Regions from separate parts of the Corynebacterium stationis genome, predicted to be linked through region 1. Evidence: predicted binding sites of a transcription regulator. Region 1 holds the regulator's gene; each other region holds the start of a gene.
What was found. The regulator LexA, encoded in region 1, represses DNA repair genes until DNA is damaged. The targets are predictions, from matches to a motif close to CGAACANNTGTTCG.
Positions count from the first base shown of each region.

Region 1 (4,321 bases):
GCACAATGGTTTGCTGAACTATGCCGCGAACGTGGTCTGGTGCCTGGCGCGATGGTGGAAGTACCGGCTGCAGCCTTGATGGCCGATACCATCATGCCACACCTAGATTTTGTCTCCATTGGTACCAATGACTTAACCCAGTACACGATGGCGGCTGACCGACTGTCGCCACAGCTGGCCTATCTGACTGACCCCTGGCAGCCAGCAGTGTTGCGTTTGATCCAGCACACCTGCATTGGCGGCGCAGATAACAACGTGCCAGTCGGAGTGTGCGGTGAAGCAGCAGCCGATCCTATCTTGGCCTGCGTGCTTGTGGGCCTGGGCGTGAACTCACTATCGGCAGCATCCACCGCCATAGCCGGTGTGGGTGCACAACTGGCTGAAGTAACCCTTGAGCAGTGCCAGGAAATGGCCGAAGCGGCCATTATGGCTCCCGGTGCACCAGAAGCACGCGAAGCAGTTCGCGCGCTGTTAGACGGCTACGCCTCTTAAGAAAGATTTAAGCAAGCAGGCATCGGGGGAGCCTGCTTGCCAAGTTACTGACTTAGCTACGCGCTAGGTCATCTACGACAACAACATCGATCTCGCGATCCCGTAGTGAATTTAAAAATATCTCTGAGGCACCGCTATCAGTGATGACAACATCAATCTCTGACAAGGAAGCGAAACTGACTAGGTAATCAGTTCCCAACTTGGAAGAGTCACACAGCACCACAACCTTGTGTGCATTGGTGACAAAAGCTGATTTAATCGCGGCCTCTTGCGCATCTGCAGTAGACAAACCGTGATCGAGCGTCAAAGCATTGGTGCCGATAAAAGCCACATCAGCGCGCAGCAGAGCCATGGTGCGCAGCGCAGTATCACCGACGACAGCCTGCGTTATGGCGCGAACCGTACCTCCGAGCAACTGCACATATTGCACCCCATTATTGGCCAAAGACAAAGCGATGGGCAGGCTATTAGAGACAATGGACAGCTGGTGTGCTGCCGGGGTTTGGCCAATGAGGTCAGCCACGGCGCTGGTGGTAGTACCCGCATCTAAAAAGATGCTGCCGGTGCCCTGCGGTAAAAACTCCATCGCTGCCCGGGCAATCGCCATCTTGGCAGTAGTAGCAGAACGCAGCCGAGAATCAAGGGTCAGCTCCGAGGTCTGGAAAGACTGGGAGGCAACAGCACCGCCGTGGACGCGATGCACAACGCCCTCACGGTCCAGCACGGCTAAATCACGACGAATAGTCTCTGCCGTAACGTCGAAGCGCTCGGACAACTCGGTGACGTTGACGCGGCCTTCAACTGCAGTCATTGAAGCAATCTGTCGGCGTCGCTCCTCAGCGTACATTTAGCATCCCTTCCCGCATTGGGCAATAGTCAATTGAAAACTAGGTCACATCGAGCCGTATCGGTATTAAACCCACGTCATGTCTACTCGGTTGGGGTGTAAGAGAGTAAGGCAAAAGCAAATGTGGATTCTTGTCCCAATTGGGGCAGTGTTGTCTCCAGAATGCCATGAAATTCAGAACTAAACACAGATCGTGCACTGTCGCCATGTCACTAATTAGAGCTATAGCCAGTACAGACGCCGGCATTCTTAACGGTCAGCGCGCTAACAGTCACCAAAGCAATGTGGGATTGTCTGTGAATGAGAGCAGAAGCAAACAACCCATTCGGGGGGGGGGGGGGCGTGACATGTCTATCCCACATTTGCCGTCAATAAAAAAAGACCGTATCCCCACTTTCGTGGAAATACGGTCAAAGATCTGCCCAAAAGCTAGATCTTGCGGATAACAGAGACGACCTTGCCCATAATCTTGGCATCATCACCTGGAATGGGGGCAAAAGCCTCATTGTGCGGAAGCAGCCACACGCCACTGGAGTCCTGGTGGAATTCCTTCACGGTGGCTTCTTCGTTGTCTAGCAAAGCTGCAACAAAGTCACCAGATTCAGCTGTTGGCTGGGAGCGGATAATGACCCAGTCGCCGTCCAAGATTGCTGCATCCTTCATGGATTCACCAACTACCTTGAGCATGTAGAGCTCACCCTTGCCTACGATGTCATCGGGCAGTGGGTAGTATGCGTCAACATTCTCTTCCGCGGTAATAGGTGCGCCAGCCGCAATACGTCCAACCACGGGAATGTAACTCACGCTGGAAGCGGTCTCGGGCAAGGCATCTTCAACTACGGGCTCTGCAGCAGGCTTGCGGCCTGGCTTCGATTCATCATCCATAGCAAATTGGCGAAGATCGACAGCGCGAGGCTTATTGGGGTCACGGCGCAAGAAGCCCTTTTGTTCGAGCTGGTTGAGCTGGTAAGCAACCGACGAAGTTGACTGCAGTCCAACCGCATCTCCGATTTCGCGAATGCTTGGTGGATATCCGCGCAGTACGACCGCGTCTTTGATGACTTCGAGAATTCGACGTTGGCGTGGTGAAAGTTCGGAAATGTCGGGCCGGGGAGTAATACCTCGGGGTTTAGCCATTTTAGCTCCTTGGATATCTAAGCCGGTATCCAAAATCTTGGGTACTGGCCGGCTTAGCTCGATTGAACTTAGAACAGTGACTGCGAGATTTTGGTAGACGGTGAAACTTGCCTGTTTTAATCGATACTCCATTTGTATCACGTTTTGCACCCATGTTCGACTATTTCGCGCCCGGTGTGGACAAAGTTTCGAAATCCTGTTATAAATCGAACATAGATAAATAATCGAACAGTTGCGCGAATAGACATCTGGAGTGTCTAGGAAGTTAGATAGTGTCACTTGCGTAACCGAAAGGATAACATCATGGCTATTGCTCTTAATCGCGGAATGCTCATTCAACTCGTTCTTCCTTGAAGTCAATCACACGCGCGGGACAAACTCCTGCTGCATCTGTGTGGGAGCCTGCAGTGCGCGAACCGCGCGTCAACCGAGTCCGAACTCTCGACTCAGTCGCTAGAACACCACAACGAAACGCTTTCGAACAGGCGCGTTCTTTCGAGTCTGTTGAGGCTTCTGAATCTATGAGTCGCTGGGAAAGCGTTCGAAGCAACCTGGCTCTCGGTGCTGTGTTCGGTGCGGCAGTATTTTCTAGCATTTTATTCGCTGGCTTTAATGCCTCAGATGAGCCAGTAACCCCTGCACCAACCGTTAGTTCTTCGTCTTTTTCCCACAGCGTGCAAACTCGCTAAAAGCTTTCCTACACCCGGGCCACATCCCAAACTGATAGACCATTTGGGTAGTCCGTAGTGGATTCGGACAGGGCAGTACACTAGTTCTAGTATTAAAACCCCTCGCACGGTTAGTACGTGTTGGGAATTCTACGTAAGGACGCTTGGTGTACTGCCCATTTTGTCATCATGAACAATCCCGTGTCATTGACTCTCGTGTCATCGATGCCGGCTCATCAATCCGCCGGCGCCGCGAATGCGCATCATGTCGCGGTCGATTTACCACCATTGAAAAAGCCATCCTTCTAGTGGTCAAACGCAATGGCTTAGCAGAGCCCTTTAGCAGCGATAAACTTATCCGCGGTGTTCGCCGAGCATGCCAGGGTCGCGATGTTAGCGATGATGCGCTCAAGCGCTTAGCGCAAGAAGTAGAAGAGCGCGTGCGCAGTCACGGCAGTTCCCAGGTCAATGCCAACGACATTGGTTTAGCGATCTTGGATCCACTGCGTGACCTCGATGAGGTTGCTTACCTGCGCTTTGCATCTGTGTATAAATCTTTCGACAGCGCCGATGATTTCGAATCTGAAATTCGACTTATGCGTCGGCGTGAGCGCGACGTCTAAGCCGAATCGGGATTTCTTAGAGTTTGTCTACAGCCTTTTGAATCCGCCGCAGGGATACGGCATGCGCAGTGCCAAGGCGCTGCGCAAAAAGGGAGACACGCAGCTCTTGTATCATCCAGCGAATAGCTTTGACCTCGCGTGAGCGGGCTCGACCAGCTGGCAGATTACGCAGCTTATTGTCCAAGTAGGCATTGGCACTGTCGATCTCTGCCTGACGGTCAGCATCCTTGTCTGGGTCATGGCCCATTTCTTCCAAGCGGATGAGCATTGCTTGCAAATAGCGGGGGAGATGCCGCAAGTGCTCAATGCCGTGAATAGTCACTGCATGCTTCGGTAGCAGAAATTCTATTTGTTTGACCATGTCATCAATTGCAGGCCCAGTCCACTTCTTCAGCTCATCGGCTACGCGTGAGTATTGCACCATCGCAGGCGCTAAAGCAACGATGGATTGCCGTACACGCCCAGGCACCTGTGGCTTAACCTTTTCTTTTAAAGCCTTGAACTTATCAGGAGAGCGAACAGGTCCGCCGGCGTCCATCATGACATCGCGAATT
Region 1 covers NZ_CP009251.1:1,228,390-1,232,710, forward strand. Annotated here, with positions in the region: gene ptsP (phosphoenolpyruvate--protein phosphotransferase) at 1-492, shown strand, start outside; gene CSTAT_RS05745 (DeoR/GlpR family DNA-binding transcription regulator) at 545-1,339, opposite strand; gene lexA (transcriptional repressor LexA) at 1,769-2,476, opposite strand; gene nrdR (transcriptional regulator NrdR) at 3,312-3,767, shown strand; gene hrpA (ATP-dependent RNA helicase HrpA) at 3,784-4,321, opposite strand, start outside.

Region 2 (4,321 bases), 670 kb from region 1:
AAAGACTGCGCGTGCGATTCGGGGAAGCCATAGGCCGCAAACGCCACAATCTTATTCCACAAGGTCAAGGCGACCTCGCCCTCAATCTGGTTGGTCTCCCACAAACCAGTAAAAAAGCGCTGGCGCAAGGCATCCATACGCTCTGGGGAGCGTTTCGACCCCATCGCGCGGCGTAGCTCGTCGGCTTCGGCGCCGGTAAAGCCGGCGGCATCGACAGCAATCTGCATCAGTTGTTCCTGAAACAGCGGAATACCTAAGGTCTTACCCAAGGACTTCTCCAACACCGGATGGTCATAGCTCACCTCTTCTTCCCCATTGCGTCGGCGCAGATACGGGTGCACCGAACCACCTTGGATGGGGCCGGGACGAATCAGGGCAACTTCCACCACTAGGTCAAAAAAGCGGCGGGGTTTAAGACGCGGCAGGGTTGCTAGCTGCGCGCGGGATTCGACTTGGAAGACACCCACGGCATCGGCACGCGACAACATCGCGTAAACCTCCGGGTCCGCAAGGTCCAGCTCCCAGAGATTGATGGTCTTGCCGCGGGTTTCTTTCACCAAGTCCACCATGTGGTGAATAGCTTCGAGCATGCCTAAGCCCAGCAGGTCGAATTTCACCAGCCCGGCTGCGGCACAGTCGTCTTTATCCCACTGCAGCACCGAACGATTATCCATGCGCGCCCACTCCATGGGCACGACATCGGCAATCGGGCGGTCGCATAAGACCATGCCGCCCGAGTGAATACCTAAATGTCGCGGCTGGCCACGAAATTGCTCGGCGAGGTGGGAGACGTCTTCGGGAGGATCCGCAATACCTTTCGACCACGCATCGCCGGCGCCTTGTGGGTAGCCCAAGGCACGCGCGGCATCGCGAAGCGCACCCTTGCGGCGGTAGGTAATCACATTCGCTACCTGCGCCGCACGGTCGCGGCCGTAGAAATCATAGACGTACTGGATGACTTCTTCCCGGCGACCGGATTCGATATCAACATCAATATCGGGCGGGCCATCGCGGTCCGGGGAAAGGAAACGTTCAAACAGCAGCTGCGCGGAAATCGGCTCTGCATTAGTAATGCCGAGGACAAAACACACCACGGAGTTCGCCGCAGAGCCACGGCCTTGGCACAAGATACTGTTGCGGGAACAAAAATCCACGATATCGGTGACAATCAGGAAATAGCCGGGAAAGCCTAGCTTTTCGATGACCCCCAGCTCATGCTCAATCTGCCTCTTCGCCTTGTTCCACGACTTTGGGTGCGCGCGGTATCGCCGCGGGGCACGCTGGGCGACCATCTCGCGTAGCCAGCTCATCTCATCAAAGCCTTCGGGTACCCCGCAGTGCGGTAGATTCGGGGCGAGTGCATCCCAGGTAAAGGCGCATGCTCGGGCAAGCTCAACAGTAAAGGCGATTTCCTCAGCGCGGTCGGGCATAAGCATGCGCATCTGCTCGCCTGAGCGCAGCCACTGCGCCCCCATGGGGTGTTGGGTAGATTCTGCTTGTTCCAAAGACTCCCGGCGAAAAAGCGCGTGCTTTGCCGCAGCCAGGCGCGCATCCTTTCGCGTCGCGGCAGCCGGCAGCGCGGTAGCAATCGCGCACAGCTGATGTCGCGCGCGCATGGCATCTACTATGTCGTGGTGGTCAGTATCTTCTGGTCTTAGCGTCGCAGCGTATTCCAGCACCACATTCTCAGCGCCGAAATCCGCTATCAGCCCATCAACCTCATCGGCCCACTCATACCCAACGACAATGACGCACTCCTCGCCTAAGTGTTCGGCAACTTCCGCAAGCGGAGGATAACGCACTTCATCTTTTTCACCCGTCGCCATCCGCGCCTGCGCCACCAGTCGCGATAGACGCCGATACCCTTCTGGCCCACGCGCGATCGCAAGCAGACCTTTGCCGATGGACAGCTCCACTCCATAGACCGTCGGCAGCCCACGCAAAGCGGCAGCTTCAGCAAATTTCATCAGGCCATAAAAGCCATCACGATCCACCACCGCTAAAGCTTCTAACCCCAGTTCAACTGCCCTATCCACCATCTCTTCCGGTTCGGAAGCACCGGCCAAGAAGGAGTAGCATGAGATGGCATGTAGTTCCGCAAAAGGTACTTGAGATTGAGTCTTAGGGCGGCGCGGGGTGGCGTCGATAAGCTGTGGCGAATCGTCATAAACCCGCACGGGAGTAGGTCCTAGCCGGCCGGATAAAATCCTTTCAATGCGCGACCAAGACAGCTGACTTCCGCCGTTGAACCTCATAGCGAAAACACTACACCCGATACGAACGCCTGTTCTAATCGCCAAGAAACGAGCAGCCTTTTCGTGACAGCCAGCAGGCGCCTTAGCAAAAAGTACCGAGAAACAGTGCGGTCTATTAATATTCAGCAGCGTGAAAATTGCTATATAAGCTGGTTACAGGCAGCGAAAACACCTATTTCAACCATCGTGAATAAAACGTCGAATAGACAAAGCGGTTCGCTAGTTGTTAATTTCAATCCAGCAATAAACCAATAATCCCTGTTACCACAACCTCCGTTTTGAAAAGAAAGACGTAATAAACATGCAGATTCGTCGCGTACTAGCCGCTACCTCGGCAGCAGTTATCGCTGCAACTGGCCTGGTTGCCTGCTCCTCTGATTCCTCCGACTCCGCTTCCGGCGATTCCGAGTCCGCAGAGCAAGACGGCCCAATCCGCGTAGGCACCACCGATGCCGCCAAGAAGGCATGGGCTGCGCTGGAAGAGGCAGCTGAAGCTGAAGGCATCGATATCGAAATCGAGAACTTCGCTGACTACTCCACCCCTAACCAGGCTTTGGAACAGGGCCAGCTGGACACCAACAACTTCCAGCACCTGAAGTTCCTGGCTGAGTACAACGTCGGCAACGACTCGGATCTGACCCCAATCGTGGCCACCGAAATCATTCCTTTGGCACTGTTTTGGAAGGACCACGACTCCATCGACGGCATTGAGGGCGAATCCATCGCTATCCCGAATGACCCATCCAACCAGGGTCGCGCCATCAACGTTCTGGTCCAGGCTGACCTGATCACCTTGAAGGAAGAGGGTCTGGTTACCCCAACCCCAGCTGACATCGACACCGAGGCTTCCAAGGTTCAGATCACCCCAGTTGACGCTGCACAGACCCCATCCGCTTACGGCGAGGGCACCCCAGCAATCATCAACAACTCCTTCTTAGACCGCGCAGGCATTGACCCTAACCTGGCTGTCTTCCAAGACGATCCAAACTCCCCAGAGGCTGAGCCTTACATCAACGCTTTCGTAGTCCGCGCAGAAGACGCAGACAACGAGACCATCAAGAAGTTGGCTGAACTCTGGCACTCCCCAGAAGTCCAGGCTGCTGTCGATGAAGATGCCAAGGGCACTTCCGTTCAGGTAGAGCGCACTCAGGAAGAGCTGCAAGAAATCTTGGACCGCCTCGAAGAAGCAGAGCGCAACAGCTAAGATTTCTTAAGTACACATCGAACACCCCGTCGGCGAATCGCGCTTGACGGGGTTTCCAACTGAAATGAGTAAAGCCATGAGCACTGTTGGAACGCGGGTAGAATTCCGCAATCTCACCAAGGTTTTCAAACAGAAAAAAGCTGAGATTAAAGCACTAGACAATGTTTCGCTGACCGTTGAGGCAGGCGAAATCATGGGCATTATCGGCTATTCCGGTGCCGGTAAGTCCACGCTGGTGCGCATGATTAATGGACTGGATCAGCCGTCTTCGGGCAGCGTGTTACTGGACGGCACCGACATCGCGAAGATGCCGGAGTCTAAATTGCGCGGAATTCGTAAGAATATCGGTATGATTTTCCAACAGTTCAACCTGTTTACCTCACGCACGGCAGCGGGCAATATTGAGTATCCACTCAAGCTGCAGGGCATGGGTAAGGCTGAGCGTAAAAAGCGCGTGGCTGAGCTTCTGGACTTCGTTGGTCTGGCTGACCGTGGCGGCAACTACCCGGAGCAGCTTTCAGGCGGCCAGAAGCAGCGCGTGGGTATCGCTCGTGCGTTGGCTACCAACCCGACGCTATTGCTTGCCGATGAAGCCACCTCCGCCCTTGACCCCTCCACCACCAAGGAGGTGCTCGAGCTTCTGCGTGAAGTCAACAAGGAATTCGGCATCACCATCGTGGTGATTACTCACGAGATGGAAGTTGTTCGTTCTATCGCTGACAAAGTTGCGGTGATGGAAAACGGTGTCGTCGTGGAACAGGGCTCTATCTATGAGGTCTTCTCCAATCCGCAGACTTCCGTGGCGCAAAGTTTCGTGGCTACCTCGCTGCGTAATACTCCTGACCAAGTCGAAGCCGATGAC
Region 2 covers NZ_CP009251.1:563,358-567,678, reverse strand. Annotated here, with positions in the region: gene CSTAT_RS02830 (error-prone DNA polymerase) at 1-2,255, opposite strand, end outside; gene CSTAT_RS02825 (MetQ/NlpA family ABC transporter substrate-binding protein) at 2,557-3,459, shown strand; gene CSTAT_RS02820 (methionine ABC transporter ATP-binding protein) at 3,536-4,321, shown strand, end outside.
Region 2: the regulator LexA is predicted to act here: its motif matches at 2,278-2,291, upstream of CSTAT_RS02830 (error-prone DNA polymerase).

Region 3 (4,321 bases), 210 kb from region 1:
AGGGCACTGGGCAGTTTGATAGTCATTGCTTGCTTGACCATGTAAAGATCCTATTTTGCTCGTGCGGTGGACTTGATAGCCAAAGAACGCAGGAGCTCCGTTACCTCGGAATTTACATTCGCGGCAGCAAGGTACTCCAGGCCAGACTGGGTAAGAGCATCAATGCGCTGCTCAATTTCTTCAGACGCCCCAGAGTCTTCAATCATCTGCGACATCTTCGACAACACGCTTGGATCGTCAGTCGCGCCAAGATTTTCGCGCAAGAACTTTGCGGTGGGTGGATCCTGTTCATCGGCACGCTGCAAGGCAATTGCCATCAGTACCGTTCGCTTGCCCTCGCGCAGATCATCACCAGCTGGCTTGCCGGTAACCTGGGGGTCTCCAAAGACACCTAGCTGGTCATCACGAAGCTGGAAAGCGATGCCGATATCGCGACCGTAGCCTCTAAAGGCATCGATTAGCTTGTCTGATGCCCCCGCGATAGCGGCACCCAAATGCAGCGGACGTTCGATAGTGTACGCAGCGGTTTTGAAACGGTTAACCGAATCAGACAGCTCCACCGACTCAATGGCTGCGGCCTCTAGTGACACGTCCAAGAGCTGCCCGCCGATGACCTCAGTGCGCATGGCTCGCCATGGCTCACGAGCCCGTTGTATGGCAGCCTGCGAAATACCGGAGTCTAAGAACATATCCTCGGCCCAAACCAAAGACATATCACCAATCAAAATTGCAGCTGAGCGGCCGAAATCAGCAGAATCTCCCGTCCAGCCCAGCGCACGATGCTGTGCTTCTACCGCGCGGTGCACCGTGGGATTGCCGCGGCGGGTATCGGAGGCATCCACGATGTCATCGTGGATCAGTGCACACGACTGAATGAATTCCAAAGAAGAAGCAGCGCGCAGGACCGCCTGGGGAGCTTCTGAACCTAACAACCCATCAGCGGCCACGAAGCCGGCCCATGCATAGAGAGGGCGGATGCGCTTGCCGCCGTCGAGCACGAAGCGCTCTAGATGCTCAATAGCTTCGGTGACAGGTTTTCCAATTTGTGCGAGCTGAGGCTCCCGGGCTTTCAAAAAAGAGGAGAGTTCAGCACGAACGTGCTTGGGAATCTCGGCTATAGGAAGTTGGGAGAAATCCTCAGAATTATTCATGGCCTTTAGCCTACCTTTAGCATTCCCGACATTAAGAAAGCGGTAGCGGCAATTTCAAGATGGCAAAGGGGCGTTCATCGCCGGGGTAGCGGTACTGGCGGATGACGTCTGTAAAACCCATTGACCGATACAGACTAAAAGCACGGTTAGATTCATTGGGGACTTCAGGCGTGGAAAGCAAAGCCCATTTGCCCGGCGCATTCCACAACAATTCAACCAGGAGCTGTCTGCCCAAGCCATGGCCCTGCATCCGTGGAAGCACGTGGACTTCCGCAACCTCGAAGTAGCTGCGAAGCATCTCGACTTCTTCCGCGGATAATTCGCCTTTCTTACGCAGCGCGAGGCGTAGTTGGCGGTCCCACCACGAATCCGGAGTGCCAATAAAACCGTAGGCAACGCCGATAACTCCAGTCGCGTCTTCAGCGATCAGTGCAGTGAAACCGGGTCGAATAACCTCACGCCGCCAGGAAAATACCCGGCCTTCACGAATGGCGGGGTCATAGCCCATGGCACTGATGTAGATATCCACCAAGGAGTCGGCGTTGAGCGCGAACTCCTGTGGTGAGAGACGGCGGATTGTTAAAGACACAGTCTCTATCTAACAAAACTTTTACTTGTAATGGGTGAGATTGCCCCTGTTGAAGGGAAAAGAGTTGGGACGGTTGCGTCTTGATCGAACATGAACCCGCTGTGGTGTTCGAAAACTTGCAGCGCTGTGTGCATTAGAAACCTTTTCATTGTCGAACATGTGAGCTATAATGTGGGCATGGATGTACGAAGCGGGTTCTAAAGTAAGGCACATAAACACACGGGTTATATCGCAAGCAATAGCGTGAAGGAGGCAAAGCGATGGGACAGGTAATTTCTGCAACAGCTCGACGGGTTCAGCGACAGGGTGGCCAAGGCTCCAAGCGTCAGCGTTTTCTGACCCAGGCCGCGCTTTTGCTTGCTGATGCCCGTGCGGATGCGGCGAATGGACGGACGGATCAGGCGTTGGAGAAGGCATATCAGGCTGGGCTGCGCACAGCTGGCGCCTGTGTGGCAGCTTCCGCAACCGTTTCTAAGCGTCGCCGCTTGCCGACTTCTGCGTGGGATCAATTGAGCCTAGTGGGGGCAGAGGAAGAGGAATGGGCAGATTCTTTCCGTGCTTACTCTCGGACGCGCTCGCGCCTAGCGTCCGGTATTGACCGAGAGGTCGCGGACAAGGTTGTATTTGACCTGATGGACTTGGCGGCTCGCTTTTTGGAAATGGCTGAGACTGGCACTCACGACTTTGATGGAGTCGGTGGCCAAGCGGCATAGGTCTAGTTGCTGCCGAAGTGTGGCGATAATCGTTTGAAAAGGTGACATAGGAAACTGCAACCGCGGGAACTAACTGGTTATTGTGTGCGTTGTATTAGGTAGAACAGGAAATATTGTCACCGAATTGATGATCGGCTGCAGCGATGGCTCGGTTATACTGAAGGTAAACATAGGGTGGCGATTTGCTGAGATAGTTGATACGTAACTTTTTAGCCCGGACTTATTGGAGGAACAGTGTCTCTTTCAGAGCAAGAGCAGCGCGCACTTCGCGAAATTGAGAAGTCCCTGCTTGCTGAGGATCCCAACTTCGGGGCCTCCGTGTCCAGTGCCTCTTCATTTGGTGGCTCCGGCGGTGCCGTAACCCTGCGCGGTGTAGCGCTTGTGGTTGTCGGTTTGGTGATGCTGGTGGGCGGCGTTGCATTGGCGCAGACAAGCTTGTGGTTCGTGCTGCTTTCCATTGCTGGATTCCTAGTCATGTTCGGTGCAGGAGTTTGGATGCTTCGCGGTTCTGGAGATGGTTCCGCGCGTTCTTCTGGGAAGAAATCCAAGTCCGGTGGAGCGGGCTCTGCGAAAGACAGTGGCGCTGCGAGCAAATTAGAAGAAAACTTCCGTCGCCGATTTGAAGAGCGCTAGACACAAGTAGCACTCATTGCCTTAACGGGGTGCGCCCCAGCCGTAGATCCGGCTGGGGCGCACCTCGTTTTGTTTTGCCTTTTTATAATCTCCCACTTTCACCCACCTCAAATCCCCACTATCACCCACCCTGCGCCCAGACAGGGTTCTAGAGTTGCCCGCCCGGCGAGTGGGTTAGTGGGGATCTTCTTTTGTGTGCCAAAATGCCTGTTCGTGTGAGTGAATCGGGGAGAAAGTGGATTAAGCAAACACATTTGTTATTGGTGCAATTGTTGATGATGGGGTAATAGTTGTGTGTTTTGGGTGTGGCTAGAAGTGTTTTGGGGAAATCTCCCCACCAAATTTACAGCTGTTGAACTGCGGTTATGGTTAAAAGTAGAGATAGCTTGCGTGTAAAACTGTTGAAGGTGGGGGAAAGTGGGGTAGAGTGGGGCGCAGCGGGTTAGAAGTGGTGAGAATCTAGCATTCACACCGCTTCATATTCGTGAAGAGGAAACCGGTGTGGTTAAGCAAGGAAGGTGGACCGGGATGTTTCTCGGAACCTACACTCCGAAGCTTGATGACAAAGGTCGACTAACCCTTCCGGCGAAGTTTCGTGATGAGCTAGCTGGAGGGCTGATGGTGACAAAGGGGCAAGACCACTCTTTAGCCGTGTATCCCCGTGAGGAATTCGCGGAAAGGGCACGCAAAGCAGCGGCCGTGTCTCGAACGAATCCAGAAGCGCGTGCGTTTATTCGTAACCTGGCTGCCAGTGCGGATGAGCAAAGGCCTGATGGAAGCGGTCGAATCACACTGTCAGCAGCACACCGTAAGTACGCGAACCTTTCTAAGGAATGCGTAGTTATTGGCTCAGTTGATTTCCTTGAGATTTGGGACGCAGCCGCTTGGGCTGAATACCAGTCGCAAACTGAAGATGCCTACTCGGCAGCTGACGCGGATGATGTTCTCGGCGGCTTGCTCTAGGCGAATGAAAACTAGAGAGAGTGCGTGTAAGGACTCTGTCTGAGGTTGATGTTCTGGTGTACTTCCCCGATATCAGAGCGTCCCTCGGACAGGGCCCTATACGCACTCGATTCATCTCAGGGATTCCTAAAAGGGAGCCCCTGTCAGCAGGAAAGGGGGATATGCCCGTGAGTAATACAGACGTAAATTTCGATATTGAAGACAACCACGGACATGTTCCAGTGATGCGCTCACGCATGGCGGAGCTTATCGCACCTGCTGTGGAGGCAGCT
Region 3 covers NZ_CP009251.1:1,015,566-1,019,886, forward strand. Annotated here, with positions in the region: gene CSTAT_RS04735 (alpha-(1->6)-mannopyranosyltransferase A) at 1-41, opposite strand, end outside; gene CSTAT_RS04740 (polyprenyl synthetase family protein) at 51-1,151, opposite strand; gene CSTAT_RS04745 (GNAT family N-acetyltransferase) at 1,183-1,740, opposite strand; gene CSTAT_RS04750 (SAV_6107 family HEPN domain-containing protein) at 2,001-2,453, shown strand; gene CSTAT_RS04755 (DUF3040 domain-containing protein) at 2,688-3,086, shown strand; gene mraZ (division/cell wall cluster transcriptional repressor MraZ) at 3,615-4,049, shown strand; gene rsmH (16S rRNA (cytosine(1402)-N(4))-methyltransferase RsmH) at 4,211-4,321, shown strand, end outside.
Region 3: the regulator LexA is predicted to act here: its motif matches at 1,893-1,906, upstream of CSTAT_RS04750 (SAV_6107 family HEPN domain-containing protein).